Regions from separate parts of the Sphaerochaeta globosa str. Buddy genome, predicted to be linked through region 2. Evidence: riboswitches for the same ligand, from Rfam matches in the RefSeq annotation. Region 2 holds a riboswitch; each other region holds the start of a gene.
What was found. A riboswitch is a leader RNA that binds a small molecule or an ion and turns the genes downstream of it on or off. The one in region 2 is predicted to bind cobalamin.
Positions count from the first base shown of each region.

Region 1: linked by a shared signal. The riboswitch ahead of SPIBUDDY_RS07525 (ABC transporter substrate-binding protein) and the one ahead of SPIBUDDY_RS02970 (TonB-dependent receptor plug domain-containing protein) in region 2 are both predicted to bind cobalamin.
Region 3: linked by a shared signal. The riboswitch ahead of SPIBUDDY_RS00045 (ribonucleoside triphosphate reductase) and the one ahead of SPIBUDDY_RS02970 (TonB-dependent receptor plug domain-containing protein) in region 2 are both predicted to bind cobalamin.

Region 1 is NC_015152.1:1,600,499-1,606,786, forward strand. Features, by position in the region: gene SPIBUDDY_RS07505 (tetratricopeptide repeat protein) at 1-117, shown strand, start outside; gene SPIBUDDY_RS07510 (chromate transporter) at 83-628, opposite strand; gene SPIBUDDY_RS07515 (chromate transporter) at 625-1,173, opposite strand; gene rnhA (ribonuclease HI) at 1,176-1,625, opposite strand; cobalamin riboswitch at 1,683-1,860, shown strand; gene SPIBUDDY_RS07525 (ABC transporter substrate-binding protein) at 1,914-2,789, shown strand; gene SPIBUDDY_RS07530 (FecCD family ABC transporter permease) at 2,786-3,766, shown strand; gene SPIBUDDY_RS07535 (ABC transporter ATP-binding protein) at 3,759-4,529, shown strand; gene SPIBUDDY_RS07540 (lysophospholipid acyltransferase family protein) at 4,526-5,197, shown strand; gene SPIBUDDY_RS07545 (hypothetical protein) at 5,200-5,943, shown strand; gene SPIBUDDY_RS07550 (Gfo/Idh/MocA family protein) at 5,993-6,288, shown strand, end outside.
Region 2 is NC_015152.1:633,055-639,342, reverse strand. Features, by position in the region: gene SPIBUDDY_RS02985 (hypothetical protein) at 1-29, opposite strand, end outside; gene SPIBUDDY_RS02980 (iron-containing alcohol dehydrogenase) at 376-687, opposite strand; gene SPIBUDDY_RS02975 (RNA-binding domain-containing protein) at 1,048-2,400, shown strand; cobalamin riboswitch at 2,405-2,590, shown strand; gene SPIBUDDY_RS02970 (TonB-dependent receptor plug domain-containing protein) at 2,704-4,572, shown strand; gene SPIBUDDY_RS15600 (MotA/TolQ/ExbB proton channel family protein) at 4,576-4,995, shown strand; gene SPIBUDDY_RS02960 (biopolymer transporter ExbD) at 4,974-5,327, shown strand; gene SPIBUDDY_RS02955 (ExbD/TolR family protein) at 5,324-5,677, shown strand; gene SPIBUDDY_RS15595 (TonB family protein) at 5,674-6,288, shown strand, end outside.
Region 3 is NC_015152.1:6,743-13,030, reverse strand. Features, by position in the region: gene SPIBUDDY_RS00065 (MFS transporter) at 1-555, opposite strand, end outside; gene SPIBUDDY_RS15520 (ArsR/SmtB family transcription factor) at 548-1,069, opposite strand; gene metK (methionine adenosyltransferase) at 1,281-2,423, shown strand; gene SPIBUDDY_RS00050 (anaerobic ribonucleoside-triphosphate reductase activating protein) at 2,413-3,117, opposite strand; gene SPIBUDDY_RS00045 (ribonucleoside triphosphate reductase) at 3,114-5,189, opposite strand; cobalamin riboswitch at 5,259-5,446, opposite strand; gene jag (RNA-binding cell elongation regulator Jag/EloR) at 5,516-6,211, opposite strand; gene yidC (membrane protein insertase YidC) at 6,270-6,288, opposite strand, start outside.

The sequences.
Region 1 (6,288 bases), 970 kb from region 2:
AAAGCCTATGAGAAAAAGGCACTCGGTGTACTTTCAGAGATTGCAGGCGATGATACTTGGTATGCATTGGCGCTTGCCTATGTTACGAAAGAAAAGCAATCACAATCCCAGCAATAGCTCCCAATACAATCCAAATAAGCGGATGCACTTTCTTAAAGCGTAGAACGAAAAATACCAAGATTGCGTAAAGAATTGTTTCCTGTATCCGAACCATTCCTTCAGGAAACAAGGTCACCGAGAATAGCCGTAAACCTGCAAAGGTAATAAGACCTACCACAGCTGGCCGTAGGGCATAAAAGGCATCCTTGACATATCGGTTCTTATCGAACTGGCCCAGAAAGCGGGCAATAAAGATAATAATGATTACACTGGGGGTTATTTCACCCAGGGTAGCGACGACACCGCCTACGATACCTGCTGCCTGATAGCCGGCAAAGGTTGCCATATTGATTCCTATTGGTCCGGGAGTGGATTCACTGATGGCAATCATGTCGGCAATACTTTTAGCTGTCAGCCATTGCGGATGCGTTTGTGCAAGCGTATAGAGAAATGGAAGCGTAGCAAGACCCCCACCAATGGAAAACAAGCCGATTTTAAAGAATTCCCAGTACAATTGGAGGAAAATCATTGCAAACTCCGTTTTATCTTTTGCACACTCAAGCCAAAGAAAATAGCAAACACTACTATCAGAATCGGTGATACGGCAAAAAAGAACGTACTTACCACCACCAGCAAGTAGAGCAGGATGGTGGGAATATCGATCAGACTTTTCTTTGCAAGGGTAAGTACCGATTGGGTGATGAGGGCGCAGACTGCTACCCGGATTCCTGTAAATGCATGCTGAACCCACTGATTATCCTGTACATTCAGCAGTATGGTTGCCAGGGCGGTAATCAAGAGGAGGGAGGGGCTCACCTCCCCCAAGGTAGCCACGATTGCACCGAGAATCCCGCGTTTGCGATATCCGATCATGGTAGCAGTGTTGACCGCTATGATGCCTGGAGTACACTGCCCGATGGCATAGATGTCCAGCACCTCTTCTTCGGTGACCCAGCGATGTTTGGTAATAACCTCACGTTGCAACATGGGAAGCATGGCGTAGCCGCCACCGAAGGTCAGACCGCCGATTCTGAAAAAGGAACTGTATAAATCCCACAAACGTACCGTATGCATGGTTAGGCCAATGCATCCATCGCCATACGTACAAGCTGGTCGCATCGTTCATTGCCTTCAACACCGGCATGACCTTTGACCCAGTTCCATTGTACCGGCAGATTGGCATTCAGGCGGTCCAGCTCAACCCAATACTCTTTGTTTTTCACCGGCTCCTTGGCTGCAGTCCGCCAGCCATTGACCTTCCATTTCTTAATCCAGCTGGTGATTCCATTCTTCACGTACTGGCTGTCGGTATTGAGGCTGATACTCTGGGCACCCAAGGCTTGGCTGGCTTTCAGAGCTTCGATGACAGCTGTCAATTCCATACGGTTGTTCGTGGTATCACGCTCATTTCCGCTGGCTTCCTTTTCGAATATGCCATCAGCCTTCAACACATAGGCCCAACCACCAGGACCTGGATTTCCGAGACACCCACCATCGGTATAGATCACAATTTCTCTGTACATCATAGGCCGGATAGTAATATAGAGGCCCCATGTGGTCAACCATATCAACTCTTGACAGAAGGATAAACAACTCCTTACGATACACTATCCGTGCCAAGGGAAAGGGGTTTAAGCCCCTGCGGTCCCGCCACTGTAGAGGCTGGGAATCTGTAAGAAGACACTGCAGGAACGTACTGCGGGAAGTCGCAGATTCTGGGTATGCCTAAGCCAGGAGACCTGACATGGATAATTTCCGACGACCTACGGAGTATAGGTCAGGGTATGTTCCATGCCCATTTGTAAAGGGGCGCTATGCACAACCGTTCACTCAGACATGTATTTATATTTCTTTGTCTCTTCTTTTGTCTTGGGCTGCCACGCCTGTGGGCATTGGGAATGACTGAGCCGAAGGCTGTTGAACAAGAGAGCTTGAGAATCGTTAGCTTGTCTCCCAATGTGACCGAGACTCTCTATGCTTTGGGTGCCGGCTCCTTCTTGGTCGGACGCAGCGATTACTGCAATTATCCGCAAGAAGCCACAGATTTACCTTCAGTGGGAACACTGTATAATCCTTCCTTGGAAAAGCTTCTGTCGCTTGAACCCAATCTCGTTATCAGCAGTGCCTTTGTACCTGAACAGTTCTTGCAGGCAATAGAGAAAGCCGGCATCAGCATAGTGTCGCTTGAGACACAGCAGAATTTTCAAGGTGCCTATACCCTGATCAGGGAGATAGCTAATCAAGTCAGCAAGGAAGCTGAAGCGGAGCTGATGATTCTTGAAATGCAGAATGTGGTACAAAGTGTCATCCGCAAAGCAGCCTTGCAGCCCAAGAAGACTATCTATATTGCCTTGGATTTCGGTTCTTTCGATTCCAGTGCCACAGCCGATACGTTTCTCAGTGAAATGGTTGACTTGGCCGGTGGTGTAAATATCGCTGATGACGCTCAGAACTGGACATACAGCAAGGAACTGCTGATGTCCCACGATCCGCAGGTAATTTTGCTCAGTCCGAGGTGGGGAGAAACCGGTGAACAGACCCGTAAGGAATTCACCACCACCAAGCCGTATGCAGACCTCAGTGGTACGATTACAGTATTCGATGCCGACCTAATCAGCAGGCAAGGACCTCGGAGCGCACAAGCGCTTCAAGTGCTATACACCCTGATCCATAATGTGGAGGGGCAATGAAGCGAACGCTGAGTTTCGCCCTATCAGGTGCAGCCTTATTGCTGATGCTGCTTTCCTTGACGCTCGGACCCTCACACATCCAGCTTTCCGACACACTTGCCATTCTTGCAGGGAAGGGCGGTTCGGCTAATCAGTCGTACATCATTTGGCAGCTCAGACTTCCCAGAATTCTTTCATCATTCCTTACCGGTGCCATTCTTGGGCTCAGCGGTGCTGTATTCCAGGCAGCCCTACGCAATCCAATGGCAGATCCCTTCATCTTAGGCATCAGCTCAGGAGCCTCGTTTGGGGTAGCGTTTGCCCTCTTTGTTGGATTTGCACCACTTTTCGGTCTCCCCTCCAGTGCACTAATCGGGGCCTTGCTTACTACGCTATGCATTGTCTTTCTTGCATCCCGACGCAAAAACAGCAGTACCACGTTGCTGCTTACCGGTGTGGCATTCAACTATATTCTCTCATCGGGTATGACACTGCTTATGTTCCTGCATAAGGAACAGTATCAGAGAATCCTGTTCTGGACACTGGGAAGTTTCTCCTCGAGCACGTATGCACAAGTAATCGTAGTCTTTATTGCTTGGATTGCATTGTTTATTCCGGTTTCCCTCAAACATCAAAGCATGGATATGCTGCTGCTCGATGAACTATCGGCAAGAGCTGGTGGGTTGTCCGTGAAAAGGACGCGTATCGCACTTCTTATGCTGGCTTCCTTCGCCACCGCCTTGTGTGTGTCATACTTCGGGGTGATCGGCTTCATAGGCTTGATGGCTCCCCATACCACACGCCTTTTGGTCGGTCCCAAGCATCAGAACCTGTTGCTGCCATCCAGTTTATTCGGCGGTTTTTTACTACTTGCAAGCGATACCCTTTCACGCATTCTTCTTCCGTCCGGAGAATTGCCGGTTGGAATCATAACCAGCTTACTGGGGGTTCCCTTGTTCATCTACCTGCTTCGCAGGGGAAGGTACTTCTATGGATAGCCTGGAATTCTCCCACCTTCATGGTGGCTACGATACCCAACAAATTTTCAAGGATTTGAACCTCAATCTTCCCAAGGGTGCCTTCATCGCACTGACCGGTCCCAACGGCAGCGGAAAAAGCACCTTGCTTAAGTTCATTTACAAACACCTCAAGCCCAGTGAGGGCAAGGTTCTCGTTGAGGGTAAGAATGTAGCAAACTTTACCCAGAAGGAACTAGCAAAACATCTAGGGTTTGTTGCTCAGAACGGCAAACTCGACTATGCCTTCAGTGTCCGAGAGGCGGTAAGCATGGGGCGCTATGCGTATGATGGAGAGGACAACTTACATACCATTGAACAAGCCATCGTGGAGTGCGACATAGAACACCTGAAGGATAAACTGGTAACCGAGCTCAGCGGCGGTGAATTGCAACGTGTCCTGCTGGCAAGGGCTCTCTGCCAACAAGGAAAACTGTTGTTGCTCGATGAACCGGTAAATCATCTGGATGTAAAACATCAACGTTCCATTATGGAGTTGCTTTGTCGTCTGGTTGAGAAAGGGTATACCGTTGTTTGTGTACTTCACGATCTTTTATTGGTCCAGATTTACAGCCAGATTGCTCTTGTACTACAAAAAGGCTCTGTCGTAGCCTATGGACCTACACAAACGGTGCTCACTGAAAAACTTCTCCAAGAGGTGTATGATATTCAAGCCCATCAGGTTTACGACCCGACACTGGACCGCATGCTTTGGCTTCCTACGTACAAGGTTTCCTCATCATGAATGCGTTTCGTCTGTTTTTGCATCGCACCTATCGTAAGGTGGTGAAAATCATCCTTGCCCTTTCCTATGATTTCCAGACCTGGCAGGAAACAGAGCTTCCTCCTGGTCCAAAGATATTCTGTTCCAACCATTTCAGCAGCAGCGACGTTCATTTCGTAACCACCCTGATGGATGATGTACTGCATATTGTCATCGGACCTGGTTTCGGCATCCCTGTTGTCGGTTCCTTCCTAGGCTGGACCGAACAGATCAGAGCGCTTACCAAAGAAGACCGAAGCAAAGTGATAGAAAGCGCTGTTTCGTATTTGCAGAAGGGTGAGAGCGTATATATTTTCCCCGAAGGGGATCTCAATACGCAGGAGACGCTTATGGCCTTCAAGCGTGGTATTGCTGAAATCTATCTTACCTACCCCTGCCCTGTCATCCCCATCGGGCTTATCGCCCCGAAACGGAGAGTACGAAACAAGCTCAGTAGGACTGCGGGGAGAACCATGACGGTGGTGAGCCGTAACTATTATGCAAATATGGGAAAGCCGATGGAATTTGATTCGGCGATCAGGTGTGCCGCAGAAGATAGAAGTAAGGCTTGTCGGATCATACTCGATGAGCTTAGCATACGAATAGAAGCCTTGATTCGAGAGATCAAGACCGACAAATTCTGGAGTTGACCATGGATGACCTACAGAACGTATTTTCCAATTTCAAGACCCAAGTGCAAGAGATAGCCACCCATGCAGAGCAGGTACAGAAACTTACCTTCAAGGCTGAGCTGAAGAATGGCACCGCTTTCCATTTCAACTATAATGCCGACACCTTCGCCCCCCAAAAGAACTATCACCCGATTTCCATTTTCAATGGTATCCTTGATATCGTTTCCGCTTCGGTTTGTACCTGGCTTCTGGTTTCTTTTACCTTACGCATGCAAAGAGCCGACTACATAGTGCTTGATTTGGTTCTCGCTTTCTCCTCGATGGTCGCGGTCTTTGTCTTTTCCGCACTCTATCACTTTATGCATCGGGAAAAACGAAGCAGCTTGGTGTTTGCCAATCTCAAGGAGATTTCTAAAATACTCTCCTTGGCACTCATCAACCTCTCGGTTGCAGCATTTTTTGATAGCTCAAAACTTCAAGTCATCCAATCACTTTCCTTGGTTCTGGTAGCACTGAGCCTTTTGTTTCTGTTGGGAAGGACCGAGCTTTCCTTGCGGGTAAGCCTTGTTGTCACTGCAATTCTTCCCTTTGTATCACTTATTTCAGGTATGAGCTTGGAGAGCAGTATCCGTGTCCTCCTCTTTTGCTTGTGGTCGGTGGTTGCCTTGGTGAGCAAAACAGAGTCCCGCATGCGTACTACTTCGCTGTTTGCCCTGGTAGGATTGCTTTCTCTTGCTTTCCAGCTTACAGAAGTGATGATTTGACTTTTCAACTCCCGTTGTAGAGCCTATACTGGTAGGCAGGAGGAGCCATATGAAACTAGGTATTCTAGGAGCTGGAAATATTGCTCGCAAAATGGCCGCTACGCTTAATGAGATGGAGCATGTCGAAGCATACGCAGTAGCATCGAGAGATGTGCAGAAAGCTCGCGAATTTGCCCAGAAATGGAATGTACGCAAAGCCTATGGATCCTATGAGGAGATGCTCAACGATCCTGAGATAGACTTGGTCTATGTTTGCACCCCCCATGCACTGCATTTTGAACATATGATGATGTGCCTGGATAAGGGCAAGCATGTATTGTGTGAAAAATCATTTACGATGAATGC
Region 2 (6,288 bases):
AACTCGCACAATCCTTTTGAACCTTTCATCACATTGCTCGCCTTGGGATTCTCCAATACTTGGTCCAGGAGTTTTTGAAGTGCGTCATCGTCAAGCCCAAGGCGTTTCTATTGTCGACCAAACCCGGAATCATGAAAATAAGTAAGAGGATGCACTTTCATTAAAAACACTCCTTTCACCACTGTGGTGAAACCAGTAAAAATTGTGAAATACGATAACGAAAGCGCCCCACGCTCTGTCCTTTGTCTGAAGCTAACCTATACCTTCAAAAGTTTTACGATTGCAAAGCTAGTCAATAGATCTCCTGCACATCGTCGACATAGAGTATCTTGAAATCCCCCTAATGTGCCCGCTCCCCGACAAAGGCGTTCTCTGTCATAAAGCAGAGCTTGTGTGTGGATCGATCACTACAAACTTTGAAACGATGGTTCCGTTATTTACTGCTCGCATAAACCCATGCTCTGCATCAGTAATGACCGAGCCTAGGGAACTTTCAGAACCTGCTGAAGGAATTGTCAGGACTACCCCAAGCGACAGGGCTTCACGGATGGAATACTCAGCCTTCATATAAGAGTTGTGCCAGACATCCTCTGAAGATGGCAGCTTCACACCAAAAGCAATCGCTTTTGCAGAATCAATTACACATCCACCGCTTTTCTCAATGGATTCGTCACAACCATGGAGCAATACCTTCTTGCCCTATGTAGCATATTCCTTGCCGACTTCCGACATCGTTCCCTTGCCAACTATACTTCTTGTGGGATTCCAGAATGAAAAATGCTGCATGGGAGTCATCCATCCGTCATAGTACAAACAATCATGAATCGCTTGGATACCATTGTATATCTATAAGCAGCTCAAGAACATAAAAATATAGATTACTAGTTAAAAATTCTTGTCCAACAGCTGAATTTCAGAGCAGTGCAAGATTGTAACGGCACCGAAAATGATTGTCTACCAAAACGTAGACAGACTCATACGATTGGGTTGTATAACCTCTCTTTCTCGTCTATACCAAGGATAGCAAGAAAGAAAGAAGGAAAGAACATGGCAAGTATTGAAAATATCAATATCGAGTTCAAAGAATTTGAAAATGACACCAATAAGATTCCGGATTCAGTATGCAAGACATTGGTTGCTTTTTTGAACACCGAAGGAGGAGATCTATTTATAGGAATCCGTAATGACGGCAGTGTCTGTGGTGTTAAGGATGCTGATGATGCCTCCAATCGACTCTCCAGCATAATTCATGATTCAATCCTACCCGATGCCTCCCCCTTTATTTCAATCAGGACTGTTGAGATGGATGCAAAAAATATCGTCAAGGCTTCAGTAGCAGTTGGAACTGGACGACCCTACTACTTGGCAAAATTCGGACTAAAGCCAGGTGGAGTCTACACCCGGCTTGGCAATGCATGTGTCCCGATGAATGAGTCAGGGATTCGAAATCTTATGTTGGAAACGTCTGGAACATCATTTGAGGAGAGTAGAAGTTTCGAGCAAAACCTGACATTTACTGTAATGAAAAACGAAATGAGTATGCGACAACTCGCATTTGAACAAGCACAAATGGAAACGCTCAAGATGGTTGGTACCGATAAACTTTTCACCAATCTCGCAATGCTGCTTTCAGACCAATGCACCTATACCTGCAAAGTTGCTGTGTTCCAAGGTCGTGATAATGCAACCTTTCGGGATAGGAGAGAATTTTCCGGTTCGATTTTGAAACAACTGAATGATGTATATGAATACCTCAACAACAATAATAAAACAAAAGCAAGCTTCACCGGACTCTTGAGAGAAGACACACTAGATTACCCCCAAGATGCCATCCGTGAAGCATTGTTGAACTGTCTCATCCATCGCGACTATCTCTTCTGTGCAGGCATCATCATCAATGTATATGACGACCATATGGAGTTCATATCTCTTGGTGGTTTAGTGAGGGGACTCTCCATGGAAGCCATACAATTGGGTGTATCCCAATCGAGAAATCCCAACCTAGCGGCTATCTTCTATCGCTTACGGCTGGTAGAAAGTTATGGAACAGGCATACGAAAGATTATACGCCTGTATGAAGATTGCCCAAGGAAACCAGTTTTTAGAGCTGTGGAGGGAGCTTTCTCCTGCATCCTTCCAAACAGAAACGAAATTGTTCACTATTCCCAGAAGCAAGAACGAATCGAGAGTACGGTTGGAGAGTCTATAGATTCTGAAAAGCAATCCATCATGCTTCTTGCAAGACAAAAGGGATTCATCTCAAGGAAGGAGGTTGAGAACCTCGTTGGGTTAAAAACTACAAAAGCCTTCCGTTTACTCAAGGAATTGTGTGATGAAGGACAGCTGACCCAACAAGTAAGCGGTAAGTTTACACGTTACATCCCGCTACCCCTGTCTTGACCTCCCCCCCGCTCTTCTTCTAGGATAGGAATCGCTGGATCTGGAAAAACGGAACGGGGTGTGATTCCCCGGCGGTCCCGCCACTGTAATCGATGATGAACGCAGATACGCCATTGTCCTCTTCGGATGAGAAGGCCTGTCAGTAAAAAGAGTCGTAAGCCAGGAGACGTTTCCAGATAATAATTTCTTCGTGGAAAAAGAGACAGCATTACGTACGGGTATACCGCATAGGTATAGCCTTTCTTGAATTCCCCTTTATTCCACGAAGCATTATATCCAGACACCACTCTCTGGAGGCCCTTCATGAAGAAGCGCGGAATCTTCTCTGTCCTATTGCTCGCCCTTTCGACACTCTTTGCAGCACAAGCAAACACCGACCTTGGAACAGCCTATGAACTGGTCATAGCTGAAAACTCACTTGCAGAAGCTGAAACCAACACAGCCTCTTCCGTTTCTGTCATCACCGAACAGCAGATCGGCACCTACAACGCCCAGAGCACTGCCGAGCTTGTAGGAAAAGCAATCGGAGTATCCTTCAACTCCGTAGGCAGTCTTGGTTCACTGCAGTCAGTGGTAATCAGGGGAGCTACCTCCTCCAAGAACCTCATCTACCTTGACGGAGTACTGCTCTCCTCAGCCCATGACGGGACTGTTGACCTCTCCAGCATCCCCATCTCGATCATCGATCGCATCGAAGTCGTAAAAAGCGGACCAGGTAATCTGGGAAGAACCAACGCCATCGGGGGCATGGTGAACATCATAACCAAGAGAGGGCAGCAAAGTGAAACGCCCTTCTCCCTTACCATCGAGAACGGGTCCTTCCTTCCTCTTTCCTATGGCACGAGTAATACTCATCACTGGCTCTCCCTGCTGGACAGCCAGAAACTCGACCTCACCTACACCAACGACGGTCTGCTTGCCTCAGTCGGCGGCCTTACAGCACAGAATGCCTACACCTACAACGATAGTGCTGCACTCAGGGACAATGCGCAGGTCTATGAGGCACATGGTGCGGTGAACTTCACCAGCAACCTATCTGACAAGCTGCAGTTCACCACCCAGAATCTGGTTACCTACAAGAACCTCGGAGTTCCAGGCAACCTCGCTTTCGGCCTTACACCCGATGATTATCAGAATGACCTGGTTGCAAGCACCAGCAATACCATCGAACTCTCAGAAGTAAGCTCAACGTTGGAAACACTCACTGCCTACCTGCACTATGCCTACGGCCAAACCTTCTACCACGATGCCGACTACCAAGACAGCACTCACAGTAAACATAAAGCATCTGCACAATTGAAAGGTATCTGGAACCTTGGCCAGTCCTATACGCTGAATACAGACCTGCTCTACAGTCTCGATTACGTAGACAGCACCGATGTAGGACAGAATACGCGTCATACCATCTCAACCTCTGCAAATGGCAGCATTTACCTGCTGGATGGAACACTCTCCCTGCATCCCAGTTTGAATGTTGCCTACCTCAGCGACCTGAGAACCCTCTCGCCCAATGCTTCGCTGGGTGCCATCTATACTCCGATGAAAGATCTCGACCTGAAGGCCACGATCAGCTATGCAGAGAACGTTCCCTCCTTCTCCCAGCTCTACTGGCCGTTCATGGGCAACCCGAACCTCAAGACGGAGAAGGGTCTGAATGGAGAACTTGGCCTCTCCGGTACCTTGGATAATCTTTCCTATGAAAGTACCTTGTTTGGCAGGAACATCTTTAACGACATCGGCTACGACTCCTCCTGGATTCCCCAGAATATTGCCCATAGCGTGTACCTGGGAACGGAACAGACCTTGTCCATGGAACTGTCCAAGCTCATCAACTTCCAGGTCAGCTACCTCTACAACAAGAGCTACGACATCTCAGGAGGCAAGACGTTCTCAGACAATGTCGAGGTTGCAAACATCAGAAAGCACACAGCAAAAGGCTCATTATTCTTCAAGCTGAACCGCTTTGAGTCTGTATTCAGTGCCGAGTACTTGGGCAGGACCAGCTCACTAGAGAGTGCATTCCTACTCAATGTCAGCATGAACATGCAGATTACCGAAACAGTGAGCGCATACCTTGCCTTGGACAACCTGCTGAATACCGAGTACGAGCTCTCATCAGGGTACCCGATGCCGGGGACCAAGATCCGCATCGGCGGAAAGCTCCTTTTCTAGCCTATGAAAACTACCACCAACCTCATCTCGATCATGCAACAAGGAGGAGCGGTCATGTGGCCGCTCTATGCCCTTTTGGTTATCACCGTCGTGCTTAGTATTGAGAGGACCATCACGTTGATACTCCTCGTCAGGAAGCAAGAACCTGTGATAAAAGCGAAGGTTGAAAAACCGTTGAGCATTCTCGACCTCATCGCCATGATCGCCCCGGTCCTCGGATTCCTGGGAACCGTCACCGGGATGATCACGGCGTTCAGGTCGGTATCACAAGCTTCCTCAGTCCAGCTGCAAGTCGTTGCAGCAGGACTGTATGAAGCCCTCTTCACCACTGCCTTCGGTCTGATCATATCCATTGTGGCAACCATCGCAAGCTTCGCCCTCGACTTTGCCATTGAGGCTCTATGCGAAAACGAAAAGAGTTAGGCCAAAGCAGCGACATTGCTTTCCTTCTCATTATCTTCTTTCTCCTGCTCTCAGGAGTTGCGGCCTCGCACAGCCTGGAACTGAACATGAGCAGCAGTGCAATTCTTATCGGTGAAGCCCAAGATCCCCTAGAGCTAACGCTCAAACACGATGGAACACTTCTCTTCCAGGATAGAGTTCTACAGAATGCTGAATTGACTCCTTTCCTCAACCAGGAACCTCACCTAAGCCTTGCCATCGAAGCCAAGACCGATTGGCAGACGGTTGTTTCGCTTATGTCACTGCTTGAGCAGTATCCACTCAGCTCGCTGAGCCTAGAGGTAATGCCATGAGGAAGAAGCGACCTACCCCACCCTCCGCCCTTACCGATATTGCCTTTCTCTTGCTGCTTTTCTTCCTCATTATGGCAATAACCTCGTTTCAGACTCCTGTACCCCTCGATCCAGCCCAAACACAGGGACAGGTCATTGACCTTGCGAACATCCCTACCTTGTTCATTGCAAAGAATGGGGAGGTCTATCAGCAAGGCAAGCGTATCACGTTGGACATGCTTGAAAAAAAATCTGTATATGCCCTGCTTGCTGACAAGGCAACGGCGTATGGAGCGCTTCATCCGATCATTGAAGAGCTGAAAGCAATAGGTGTGGAGACAGTGCACCTTTTGGTGGAGGAGCAAGAATGAAACTGCGCTATGCATTCCTGCTGGGTATTGGAGTAACAGCTTTGTTGACTGCTTTCCTATTCCTCCCAATTTCCTTTCAGATACAAGAACCAATCCCAGTTGCAGCAGCAAAGGCGGCAACGATTTCGCTGGTGGACAGGATTGCTGTTGAGCATTCCACGAAAGAGACAACACCGGCTAGAGAGGAAGTTCTGAAAGAGGAACCATCAGTCCCGCCAATTCCCCAACCAGAGAATCTGCCTATCCAGGAACAAACGGAAAGCCATACTCAAACACAAGAGCCTATGGTTCAGCAGGTTGAGAAGCAAGCAGCAGCAGAACAGGCAGAAGAAAACACACCAATGCTTATCGATGGGTACTATCCTGTTGAGTCAGTTACCCTAGCTCCTGTCTTTGACAGGGCTCTGCTTGCTGCAAGAATAGTATATCCACCTCTAGCGAAGAGACAACGCAAGGAAGGTCTGGTCATAGTCAGGCTTTTCATTGCAGAGAGCGGATTGGTTGAACGAATTGTGGTTGAAGAGGATCCCGGGTACGGCCTGGCTGAAGCTGCCATAGCAGCGTTCACCTCATTCAAGACTTCTCCTGCTTTGTACCAGGATACTCCGGTA
Region 3 (6,288 bases), 630 kb from region 2:
CAACAACGGAAGCAAAACCAATGCCGACGCAACAAGAAGGAAGCGGACAGCCAGGACCAAGCCGGTGAGATTCCCCTGCTGGGAACCCATGCTCAGAAGCAATCCCCCCAGCAGCGATCCGCCGCTCAAGGAAATTCCAGAATTTATATCCAAGGCGAACACGAGGTCCTCAAGTTTTCTGTCAGCCTTCAATCCTCGTTCAATCATCAATGCATCCATGCTCCCGCTTGTATAGGCTCTCCCCACACCGGTACAGGCAAACCCGATACACAGTACTATAAACGACGGACTGAACAGTAAAAGCGAGCCGACCAACGAGAGAAAGAGTCCCACGGAAAAGCTGGTTCTCCGACCTTTGGCATCGGCAAAAATTCCGCTGGGAACCTCAAAAGCCATCACTGAGAGGGAAAAGACTATCATCGCCAAACTCAGCTGTGCTAGCGAAAATCCTTTGCTCACTACAATCAAGCTCATCGCAGGGATGGTTACCCCCAGTGCTATATAGGACAGACTGAGCAGGGCTATATATGAGGATGGATGAAATTTCTTAGACACGATACGCCACCACAGAGTATGCATAGGCCGCTGTTCCCAGTTGCTTTTGCTCATGAGAGTCAATGAAGGAGCGGATGAGCTGGTAGACCTGGTCGGCTTGCTCTTTACTCAGGTGAACAATGCCCGAAAGTTGGTCGGCACTAAAGTGACCTTCCGCATCCTGATGGGTCCTGGGTTTAGCGTACAATTCGTCCTGAATACGATGAGAAACAAAATCCAATACCAGTTTCTGTTTTTCCTGGGCGAGAGCACCAAAGCTTACCGTCACTTCGGCTTTTCGATAGTAGGTGGCTGTGATGCCATGGATAAGCTGGGTGTGGTCTTCCTCCACCACCCCCAAGCCTTGCAGCTTGAGCAGGTGATGCTTGGCACTCGAAGGCGTCATATTCAGTGTATCGCTGATCATTTTTGCGGTTGCCGGTCCGTCAATGCTCAACAAATGCAGGATGTCCTGCCTTTTGGGATGCATGAAAATCTGCAACTGTGTGTCGTTCTGCAAAAGGATTGTTTTCATAATATTAAATGTATCATAACATTTATTGTTATGTAAAGAGAGATCCTTCAACTCTTGTACAATTTGCATATCCCTGTTAGTATCCACAACGAATGACGTCGATTTGATAGCCTCCCGGCTTGCACACGTCAATAAAGAAACTTGCTAAAAGGGGAGCGCAACAATTCTCTGAATTGAGTTCCTCCTTCCCAAGTTCCATAAGGAAGGGTGTATGTTAGAACATGGATCACACATTTTCACTTCAGAATCAGTAAGCGAAGGACATCCGGATAAAGTCTGCGATCAGATTTCCGATGCCGTTCTGGACACATGTCTTCGGCAAGATCCCAAAAGCAGGGTTGCATGCGAAGTCTTTGCCACCACCGATACCGTCATTGTAGGCGGAGAGATCACCACCAATGCAACCTTGGATATCGAATCAATTGTCAGAGCAACCGTCAAGGAAATCGGATATACCGAAGAAGGCTGTGGGTTTGATTACAAAACCTTGAAGGTGATCAACCTTACCAGTACCCAATCTGCTGATATCTCCATGGGTGTCACTGCCGATACTTCACTGTTCGGCGAACAAGGTGCAGGCGATCAAGGTATGATGTTTGGTTTTGCCTGTGATGAAACGGAAGAGCTTATGCCGGCTCCGGTCATGTGGGCCCATCAACTCCTGATGAAAGCAAGCGAACTGCGCAAGGGTGGGTATGCCCCCTTCCTCCGTCCCGACGCAAAAAGTCAGGTATCCCTGCTTTACAAGGATGGCAAACCGGTGCATATCGATTCGGTTGTCATCAGCCATCAGCACACCGCCGATACCGATCGGGAACATCTCATCGACTTTTTGACAAAAGAAGTCATCAATGTAGTGCTCGACAAGACCGGCCTGTTGGATGAGAAAACCAAAATCTACATCAACCCTACCGGTCGCTTTGTCATCGGAGGACCCAGTGGTGATACCGGCCTGACGGGAAGGAAGATCATCGTCGATACCTATGGTGGCATGGGTCGTCATGGCGGCGGTGCTTTCAGCGGGAAAGACCCTTCAAAGGTAGACCGTTCAGCAGCGTATATGGCTCGTTTTGTAGCCAAGAATTTGGTTGCAAACAAGTATTGTACCAGATGTGAAGTACAGCTCTCCTACGCCATCGGGGTTCCTTATCCAATTTCCATCTATGTTGATACATTCGGCACCGGAAAGGTGGACGATGAGAAGCTTGAGGACCTGGTCAGACAGAAGTTCAACCTGTCACCGGCTGGCATTATTCGCAGCCTCGATTTGCTCAGGCCCATCTACCAGAAGAATGTGAACTACGGGCATTTTGGAAAACCCTCCATGCCCTGGGAACAGATCATCAACGTATAACCAAGTTCGGTTGATACATTCTCAAGAGACCAAGACTTTTTTCAACCTCCCCAACCGACAGTTGAGGGAGGTTGATTCTTTTCTCGTCGTTTGCTTTAAAGTGCTTTGGAATGCGATACTTCTGCACATACCAATGCTGAACAACGGGATACGATTGGACCATGCATAGCAAATCCTCTTGTCCCAGCGTTGGGGCGAGTGTAGTACGCACCTCATACGAAAAACCCGGATGGCTTGCCTGGTACTCGGTCAAAAGGGAAACACTCGTTCTGACAAGTATTTCATCCCCCTTGTCCCCGACAATTTCCTGATAGCGTTCACAGGGAGCCTTCACATCCACAGCAACATACGAGAGAAGGTCATGTTCAAGCAATTTTGAAACAACCTGCGGCCTACTGCCATTGGTATCCAATTTGACGGCAAAGCCAAGATTTCGGATGAATTCGACAAACTCCATCAGATCATGCTGCAGGGAAGGTTCTCCCCCGCTGATTACCACAGCCTGGATGAAACCTTTGCGTTGCTGGAGAAAAGTTTGTGCCTCTTGATAGTCGGTTATGCAAGACTTCGGTTCAATTAATGCACGATTATGGCAATAGAAGCAATCGTAGTTGCAACCTTGACAAAAAAAGACACTACTGAGCAAGCCAGGATAGTCAAGCAAGGAACAGGCTTCAAGCCCTGCAATATTCATGACATCTTTACCGAATAGAACTTTCGCTGGCGATGCTCTTCCTGCTTACCTGGATGGAAATCATTCTTCGGCCTGAGATAGCCAACCACTCGTGTCCATACTTCGGTAGGGCAACCGCAGAAGGGGCATTGCTCCACTTCCCCATCCAGATATCCGTGATTCTTGCACGTCGAGAAGGTTGGAGTAAGGGACAAATAGGGTAGCTTGTAGCGGGTGAATGTACTTCTGACCAGAAGCTTTGCAACATTCAAATCATAGATTCGTTGGGCAAGGTAGAGGTGCAGGACTGTTCCTCCTGTGTATTGGCACTGAAGCTCATCCTGTTTCTCCAACGTCTCAAACAGATCCGAGGTATAGCCAACGGGTAACTGAGATGAATTGGTATAGTATCCAACCTTCTCTCCCGCAGTGATGATGCGTGGATACTGGAGGGAATCAAGGTTGGCCAGCCGATAGCTGGCACCCTCGGCTGGGGTGGCTTCAAGGTTGTAAAAGTTTCCTGTCTCACTCTGGAATCCACTGATGAGAGTCCTTAGTTCTCCTAGTACCCGCAGACCGAACTCCTGACCTTTCTGGGTAACCAAGGAGCCTTGATCCCCAAAGAGATTCAGGCAGGCTTCTTCCATCCCCACGATTCCAATGGTGCTGAAATGGTTCGCCCAGTAGGTGCCGAGTCTCAGTTTCACATCTTCCAAAGCATTTTGGCTGAAGGGATACATACCGCGTTCCGTTTCAGCTTCTATGACGTTTCTCTTGATTTCCAAACTCTTTTTGGCAAGCGAAGCCAGCGATGCAAGACCTTTCAGAAACAGCGTTTCATCCTTGGTCTCATACGCCAGCCTGGGAAGGTTGAGTGTCACCACACCGATTGAGCCGGTCAAAGGATTGGACCCAAACAGACCACCTCCTCGTTTTCTCAGTTGGGACGTATCGAGGCGCAATCGGCAGCACATCGAAAGAGCATCCTCAGGGGAAAGGTCGCTGTTTACATAGTTGGAGAAGTAAGGGATTCCGTATTTTGCCGTCATGGCAAAAATTGCGTCAACCACCTCGCTCTCCCATGGGAAATCCTTGGTCACCTTGTACGTAGGGATGGGAAAGGTAAAGACACGCGCCGAAGCATCCCCTTCCTCCATGACTTCACAGAAGGCGAGGTTGAGCATATCCATCTCGTTGGCAAACATTCCATACGTCTCAGCCTGGTTTTCACCTCCTCTGATGACCGGTACATCACGAAGGCTGGATGGCACCACAAGATCGAACGTAAGATTGGAGAAAGGGCATTGAAAACCTACGCGTGTGGGAACGTTGAGATTAAAGATGAACTCCTGTATTGCTTGCTTGACCTCATCGTAAGAGAGTCCATCGTAACGGATGAAGGGGGCTGCATACGTGTCGAACGAGGACCAGGCCTGAGCTCCTGCACACTCTCCCTGGAACGTGAAGGTTGCATTGACTATCTGGCCGAGGAAGGAGCGCAGGTGCTTGGCAGGTTTGCTACTTACCTTGCCCTCCACACCCCCGAAACCGCATGTCAAGAGCTGCCTAAGATCCCAGCCGCAGCAATAGGGCCCGAAGAATCCCAAATCATGCACATGAAGGGCACCGCTTTCATGCGCTGAGCGTATTGAAGCCGGATAGATTTCATTAAGCCAGTACTGCTCGGTAAAACGTTCACGAATGAAGTTGTTCATCCCATTGACCGAACGTCTGGTGTTGGCATTTTCCTTGGTCTGCCAGGTTGTCTGGCCTAGATAGGAATCAAAGAGCGCGTTCGTAGCCTTAATAAGGGCTTTTCCCTCACGCATTCTCTCTCGCTGGCTGCGATACAGAATATAGGCTTTCGCAGTCTTTGTTGCTCCTGTTTCCATCAGAGCTTGTTCAACCAAATCCTGAATCTGTTCGACGGTGATGGGATTGTTGCCCTTCATCCTGGCAAGTACCAACGAGGCCACTTCCAAGGCATCGACATCCTGGCTGGAAGCTACGGCTGCTTTGGTGATTGCGTTGATGATTTTCTGAACCTCGCAGAGAACCACCTGTCCATCCCGTTTGACCACCTGCTGTTGCATGGTTTCCTCCTACTGGAGTCAAGACAGAGAGGCGGCCCTGCAAGAGGCACACGCCCTGTCATACTCCGTGACGGCGTGTCTGTATAGGCAAGGTCTTCTGACTCAGGTTCATCGATTTCGCTTCCTTCCCAGATTGCTCCAGTGGCTATATGCAAAATCTCCCCTTTACAGCGGCGGGACCGTGTGGGCTTTTCACCCACTTCCCTTTTCCTATACACACAAGATATAGTGTTTTATACCATACGGTACACTACGAACAGTAGGCTTGGCAAAGAATTTTGTCAAGCTGAATCAATAAAAAAAGGGGACCAAAGTCCCCATTAGTGTTAGTGCTTTTGGTTGGTGATACGAATCTGCTTGTACAGCCCCTCACCTTCGCTTTTGGTCTCAACGCCACCAAAATCATTGAGGGCGGTATGCACCAGCCGTCTTTCATACGGGTTCATCGGCTCAAGCAACCTGCTCCTGCCGCTCTTCTTGACCTGCTCAGCAGTCTTGAAGGCCATCCTGATCAACTGCTCCTCATGGCGCATGCGATAGTTCTCACTATCGATGATGACTTTCAAATCAGGGTCAATCTGCCCGGCGTACACATTGGCCAGCAGCTGGATGGCATCAAGGTTTTTTCCCTTGCGGCCAATGATGATACTGGAGTTGTCACTCTCAATATTCAGACCAAGCTTGCGTGCCTTGCGAAAGGAAATGGAGACTTTGCCCTGGTACCCCATTTTCTCGAGAATGGTTGCTACGAAAAGCAAAAGCTTGTCCTCGAGCTCGCTGTTGATTGGAGCATCAAGCTCCTCCTCGTCCTCATCCAGCGTGCTGCGAGAATCATAACTTTCTGGTAGTACATCATTCTCATCTTCAAAGTGAATTCTAATCTTTACATTGCTCTTCTTGAACAGTCCCTTCCGGACAGGCTCAACGATTTCTACATCGAAATCTTCACGTTCAATGTGCAGTTCCTCTATTGCTTTTGCAATAGCCTCCTGCTCGGTACGTCCTTCGAATTCTTTCATCATATAGCTACTCCGTTCGGGGGACCGAGTCCCCCTGGTAATATTTCATTTCTTGTGGGGATTAGGTCCGTTTCTTACCC